Linked DNA regions of Zobellia nedashkovskayae. The protein of the gene in region 1 binds, or shares a complex with, the protein of each later gene. Links are inferred from orthologs where the notes say so. Each region holds a gene or a part of one and is shown on either strand. Other genes may lie near its edges.

Evidence for each region.
Region 2: the proteins of glmM (region 1) and IWB64_RS01250 are in contact, whole or in part, in a crystal structure (PDB 7OJS), measured with the Bacillus subtilis proteins. The link is inferred for Zobellia nedashkovskayae from one-to-one orthologs.

What each region holds. Positions count from the first base shown.
Region 1 is NZ_JADDXR010000002.1:4,058,880-4,062,097, reverse strand. What follows is about bases 147-3,028. They hold glmM (phosphoglucosamine mutase), read left to right. Parts: upstream 147-834; coding sequence 835-2,223; downstream 2,224-3,028. Other genes in these bases: IWB64_RS16635 (lysophospholipid acyltransferase family protein), read right to left, coding at 2,500-3,028; IWB64_RS16645 (acyl carrier protein phosphodiesterase), read right to left, coding at 169-753. Outside these bases: ggt (gamma-glutamyltransferase), read right to left, coding at 1-121; more of IWB64_RS16635, read right to left, coding at 3,029-3,218. UniProt on the Bacillus subtilis protein: Catalyzes the conversion of glucosamine-6-phosphate to glucosamine-1-phosphate. Glucosamine-1-phosphate is used for cell wall biosynthesis.
Region 2 is NZ_JADDXR010000002.1:294,480-297,743, forward strand. What follows is about bases 8-2,935. They hold IWB64_RS01250 (diadenylate cyclase), read left to right. Parts: upstream 8-1,041; coding sequence 1,042-1,830; downstream 1,831-2,935. Other genes in these bases: IWB64_RS01240 (DUF1599 domain-containing protein), read right to left, coding at 8-66; folP (dihydropteroate synthase), read left to right, coding at 173-1,000; IWB64_RS01255 (ABC transporter ATP-binding protein), read right to left, coding at 1,827-2,935. Outside these bases: more of IWB64_RS01240, read right to left, coding at 1-7; more of IWB64_RS01255, read right to left, coding at 2,936-3,264. UniProt on the Bacillus subtilis protein: One of 3 paralogous diadenylate cyclases (DAC) in this bacteria, catalyzing the condensation of 2 ATP molecules into cyclic di-AMP (c-di-AMP). Upon expression in E.coli leads to c-di-AMP synthesis.

The DNA.
Region 1 (3,218 bases):
CCACCATAGCTTTTTCGGCAATGACACCCGTTGCTTTTGCAGGTTCTGCCGGTAAGCTTTTACAGTTAACGAAAAGGAGAAGTATTAGGGACTTGAGGAGAATTAAACGTGTTGGTTTCATACGCAGTCGGTTTAAAAATTTAAAATAGGTTCGTATATGCCTTGATATTAGAGTGATATAAATTTTTGCTTTGAAAACACCATAAGTTCATCAAAGAAAGCCGTAAACTCTTCTTCAAATTTGTCATAATGCTCTTCAAGGTCTAAAATGGCAAAATTCATTTTAGATTTGTTATTTGTTCTTCGGTTCATGCCTTTTAAAACCTTGCCTATTCCTTCCATTTTAGAATAGTTGTAAATCCAGTTATCGGATATCATATAAGGCATCATCCTTTGCACACCTACCGGTAGAATGATATAATTATCTTCTAATAGGTCGTAAAAATTTTCCACGTAGATATCTAATGGGGTATCAGAATAGGTACTCCAGTTTTTGGCCAGGTAGTGGTCGTAAAAAATATCTACGATTACACGGCTGTAGTGGCTATAGTTCTTATGTAACCGTTTGCTGCTAATCTTAGGAATTTCATGTGTATCCGTAAACGTATCAATTTCACGATGCAACATAATTCCTTGTTGAACCCGTTCCGGTAAATGCGTGTATTTATTAGCCCTAATACTGTCTGCTATAAAGTTTCCCAAGGTGATTTCTGGGTCGTCAAAAGAGAGGTAAATGTGTGCGAGAAAATTCATAAGCTCGAATTTACAAATTGAAAACATAGTATTTGTCCTAGACCCGTATATTTGCATAAACTATTAAGAATTTAGAAAAATATGACTTTAATAAAATCGATTTCGGGAATTCGGGGCACAATTGGCGGCCGTTCTGGTGATAACCTAACTCCAATAGACGCCGTTAAGTTTGCGGCGGCGTACGGAATATGGCTTAAAGAGTATTCAAAAAAGGATAAATTAAAAGTAGTTGTAGGTCGTGATGCCCGTCTTTCTGGCGAAATGATTCAGAACCTTGTAGTTTCTACTTTGGTAGGTTTAGGAATTGATATCGTAGATCTAGATTTGTCTACCACACCAACGGTAGAGATTGCCGTACCTATGGAAAAAGCAGATGGTGGTATTATTTTGACCGCTAGCCACAATCCAAAACAATGGAACGCTCTAAAACTTCTGAATGAAAAAGGTGAATTTTTAGATGCTGCTCAAGGTGCTAAAATTCTTGATATAGCCGAAAAAGAAGATTTTGATTTCTGTGATGTTGATGATTTAGGAAGTATTACTAGAAACGATTCTTATATAGATATTCATATTGATGAAGTATTGGAACTACCCTTAGTAGATGCCGATACGATTCGCAAAGCCAAATTCAAAGTTGTGGTTGATGGTGTAAACTCCACAGGAGGAATAGCCATTCCAAAACTTTTAGAAGAGCTTGGTGTTGAAGTTGTAAAATTATACTGTGACCCAACGGGTCATTTCCCACATAATCCAGAGCCTTTAAAAGAACATTTGGGAGATATTTGCGCTTTAGTTATTGAAGAAAAAGCCGATTTTGGAATCGTAGTTGATCCAGATGTAGACCGGTTGGCATTTATTGACAATACCGGTGAAATGTTTGGCGAGGAGTATACTTTGGTTGCCTGTGCAGATTATGTTCTGGGTAAAACTAAAGGAAATACAGTTTCTAACTTATCTTCTTCACGTGCATTAAGAGACATTACTCAAAAGCATGGTGGTACATATGAAGCTTCTGCCGTAGGCGAAGTGAACGTAGTTACTAAAATGAAGGCTAACAAGGCTATTATTGGTGGTGAAGGAAATGGTGGTATTATCTATCCTGAAAGTCATTACGGACGTGATTCTTTAGTAGGAACAGCTTTATTCTTAATGTTGATGGCCGAAAACGGAGGCACTGTTGCAGACCTACGGGCTAGCTATCCTTCATACTTTATGAGCAAGAAGAAAATACAATTGACACCAGGTCTTGATGTAGATGGTATTCTTACAGCTATGGCCGAAAAATATAAAGACGAGGAAATAACAACTATTGACGGAGTAAAAATAGACTTCGCCGAAAATTGGGTACACCTAAGAAAATCAAATACAGAGCCCATTATCCGTATTTATACCGAAGCAAAAAGTCAGTCAAAAGCTGATGAACTTGCCGACCGTATTATTGGTGAGATTAAGGCAGTAGCTGGTTTATAAAATCAGCACCGCCCTTCGACTGCGCTCAGGGAGGTGCTTGATAACAAAACGCTCGGAATGATTGAGATTCTTCTCATTTTCATTCCGAGCGTTTTTATGTGTAATAGAGAAATACTTTCTCTTAAATCTTATCAGATATAAGTAATACCTTTCTGAGCACATTCAGATTTTTGAAGATTCACGCAATTGAAGTAGCGACTTCCTGAGCGCAGTCAGATTCTAGAGTATACACGCAATTGAAATAACACCTTCCTGAGCGCAGTCGAAGGAAGAGGGTTACTGAAACTCCACAGGAACCTTGTCCCTATGTTTCCAACGTCTATGCGTCCATAGGTAATATTCTGGCTGCTCACGAATCTGTTGTTCGGCAAGACGAAGAAACTCATCGGTGATTTCGTTTTTTTCTGTAGAAGAACCAGCAGTTGTAATCGGAATAAATTCGGCACTATAATAGCCACGCTTTACTTTTGATACTTTCAGGAAAACTACCGCAAGGTCCATTTTTCTTGCTAAGCTTTCAGCTCCATTAATAACAGGTACTTTTACCCCCATAAATTCTGCCCAATAATGAGCGCGGTGCCATTGCGGAGACTGGTCACTTACCATACCGAAAATTCCCGTTACGTTGTTCTTGTAATTCAGTAAAACGGTTTTGGCGGTTTCTTCTTTTGTAATAAGTGTAGTATTCCAGCGCGCACGGACATTTTTTATCCAACGGTCAAAATAGGTATTGCTTATTTTCTGGTAAACGGCATAACCCTTAGAACTCACATAATTATTCATGCTAACGTTCCATTCCCAATTGGCATAGTGAGAACAAACTACAAGAATTGTTTTTTTCTTTTCAATTTCCTGTATCACTTCCATGTTCTTAACGGTGTAGCGTTTTTTTACCTCTTCTTTAGACAGATGCATTGTTTTCACCATTTCTAGGAACATATCGCACATGTGGTGGTAAAACTTCTTCTGAATATCTTTTATATCGGCTTCTGTTT
Region 2 (3,264 bases), 3.8 Mb from region 1 along the record:
TTTCTTTTCAAAGAGGTCTCTACAGGTTTTAATCACCTCATCATATTGTTCGGATGTCTTCTGCATGGCTATCCTTTCTAATTTGCGTAAATTTCACTCAAAATTCTGAATTGCTCAAAGTTCGTGTTTTAAACTTGGTTAATCAAGGGATACCGCTTCAACTTTATCACATATGACTCTAAATTGTAAAGGCCGCCTTATAGACCTATCCACACCAAAAGTGATGGGCATTTTAAACTGCACTCCAGACTCGTTTTACGACGGTGGAAAATATCTAGATGATAACTCCATTTTAAAGCAAACTGAAAAAATGTTAAATGATGGTGCCACCTTTATCGATGTTGGCGGCTACAGTTCTAGACCAGGTGCCAACCATGTTACGGAAGAAGAAGAAATGAAACGCATGCTTCCGTTAACGGAACTATTGCTTAAACAATTTCCTGAAATTATACTGTCTATAGACACCTTCAGAAGCAATGTTGCATCTGCTTGTCTTGATGCCGGAGCTGCTATTATAAATGACATTTCTGCAGGTAAATTAGACAACAATATGTTGTCTACAGTGGCCAAGCATCACGTGCCTTACATTATGATGCACATGAAAGGAACGCCGCAGAACATGCAGCAACAGACAAATTATGACAACCTTTTAGTTGACATAATTAAATATTTCTCTGAACGAATTGCAGCTGCAAAAGCTTTAGGTATTACCGATGTTATTGTAGACCCTGGATTTGGATTTGCCAAGACCCTTGAGCAGAATTATGAAATTCTACAAAAATTGAACCTTTTTCAAAATTTGGAATATCCTTTACTAGTTGGCATTAGCCGAAAATCCATGATTTACAAAGTTCTCAAAACCGATGCAAAAAGTGCTTTGAACGGTACCACAGCCCTCAATATGGCCGCATTAATGAATGGCGCCAATATTTTAAGGGTTCACGACGTTAAAGAAGCGTATGAATGTGTTAAACTTGCAGAAGAATTAATGCCTTGTTAAAAGTGTATGGATTTCATTAATTTTACAAAAACGCCTCCGCATTGGACTTTCTGAATTTTCTTGAATTTAAGATTACCGATATACTAGATATTATTCTGGTAGCTATACTGTTGTACTACATTTACAAGTTGGTACGAGGTTCTGTTGCTATTAATATTTTTCTTGGTATTGTAATCGTTTGGGGATTCTGGAAACTGACCGAGCTATTGGGCATGGAGATGATCAGTAGTCTTGTAGGTGCGTTTATGCAAGTAGGGCTTATTGCCCTTATCATTGTTTTTCAGCAAGAAATTAGAAAATTTCTTTTAATGGTGGGTTCTACCAATTTTGCCAACAAAAGAAATTTCATCAAACATTTTAAATTTTTAAGACAAGATGGTGCAACCGTAAGCATGGATGTGGATTCTATTGTTGAGGCATGTAAAAAAATGAGTTCCACAAAAACGGGCGCATTGATTGTTTTAGAACGAAACAACTCTTTGGACTTTATAAAATCATCCGGAGACAAAATGTATTGTGAAGTAAATACTCCTATCCTAGAAAGCATTTTTTACAAGAACAGTACGCTACACGATGGAGCAGCCATAATAGAAAACAATTATATTGTTGCCACTAGAGCAATTTTACCAGTTTCCAATGAACGTAACATTCCGTTGCGTTTTGGACTTCGTCATAGAGCAGCTGTAGGTGTTACTGAAAAAACAGATGCATTAGGATTAGTAGTTAGCGAAGAGACGGGAAATATCTCATATATTAGAAATGGAAAGTTTGTTGATTTTGGCAATATGGATGAATTAACGGCCATAATAAAAGAAGATTTAATAAGTTAAGCTACTTCTTCCGAAAGGAATTGAGCTTCGTAAAGACCGCTGTAATATCCTCCTTTTTTAAGCAACTGCTTGTGAGTTCCCGTTTCTACAATTTTACCGGCATCCATTACAATTATCTTATCGGCTTTTTTAATGGTGGCCAAACGGTGTGCAATGATTATAGAAGTTCTTCCTTCGGTTATTTTCTCTGTTGCTCTCTGTATCAACTGCTCAGAATAAGTGTCTACGGATGACGTAGCTTCATCTAAAACCAAAATACTTGGGTTGCTTACATAAGCCCGTAAAAACGCAATCAATTGGCGTTGTCCACTAGACAACATTGTTCCTCTTTCTTTTACGTTATATTGATATCCTCCAGGCAGACTGCTTATAAACTCATCCACTCCAATTTGTTTGGCAGCATCTTCAATAAGCTCGTGGGTTATCTCGGTATTTTTTAAAGAAATATTGTTTTCTATAGTATCAGCAAAAAGGAATACATCTTGAAGCACAACAGCAATCTGAGATCTAAGCGAAACCAAACTAAAGTCTTTAATATCTATATCATCAACTAAAATAGAACCCGAATTTATTTCATAAAAGCGGTTCAATAAATTAATTATAGTAGACTTCCCTGCACCGGTAGCTCCTACAATTGCCACGGTCTCCCCTGCTTTTACTTCAAAAGAAATACCGTGCAATACTTCTTCCTCTTCTAAATATCCAAAGTGTACGTCATTAAATTTTATATCTCCTCGTACATCTTCTTTAACCACAGAACCTAAGTCTTGTATATTACTCTGGGTATCCAAAATTTTAAAAACCCTATTGGCAGCTACCATTCCCATTTGTAGGGTATTGAACTTATCTGCTATTTGTCGTAAAGGTCTAAAAAGCATATCTATCAACAGAATAAATGCGAACAGCGTACCTAGTTCTTCCTTAGAAAGATTAGATACATTTTGAAGTCCACCGTACCATACGATCAGGCCCACTGCAATAGAAGAAGAAATTTCTGCAATCGGAAAGAAAATGGAGTTGTACCAAACTGTTTTTAACCAAGCATTCTGATGCTTTTCATTGATAACCCTAAATTTTTCACTTTCAATCCTTTCACGCGTAAACAACTGTACGATTTTCATACCTGTTATCCGTTCTTGCACAAAAGAATTAAGATTGGAAACCTGTGTTCTAACCTCGGCGAAAGCAACTTTCATTGCCTTTTGAAACAAACGTGTTGCATAAAGAATTAACGGCAATATGGCAAAAACAATGAGCGCTAGACGCCAGTTCATTATTAACATTACCACAGCGGCAACCAGCATTTTCAACAAATCTGCAACTATAACAAAAAAGCCTTGACTAAAAATTTCACCAATACGCTGCATATCCGCAACCGCACGCGTTACCAGTACTCCAAGAGAAGAACTGTCAAAATATTTCATTCTAAAGCCC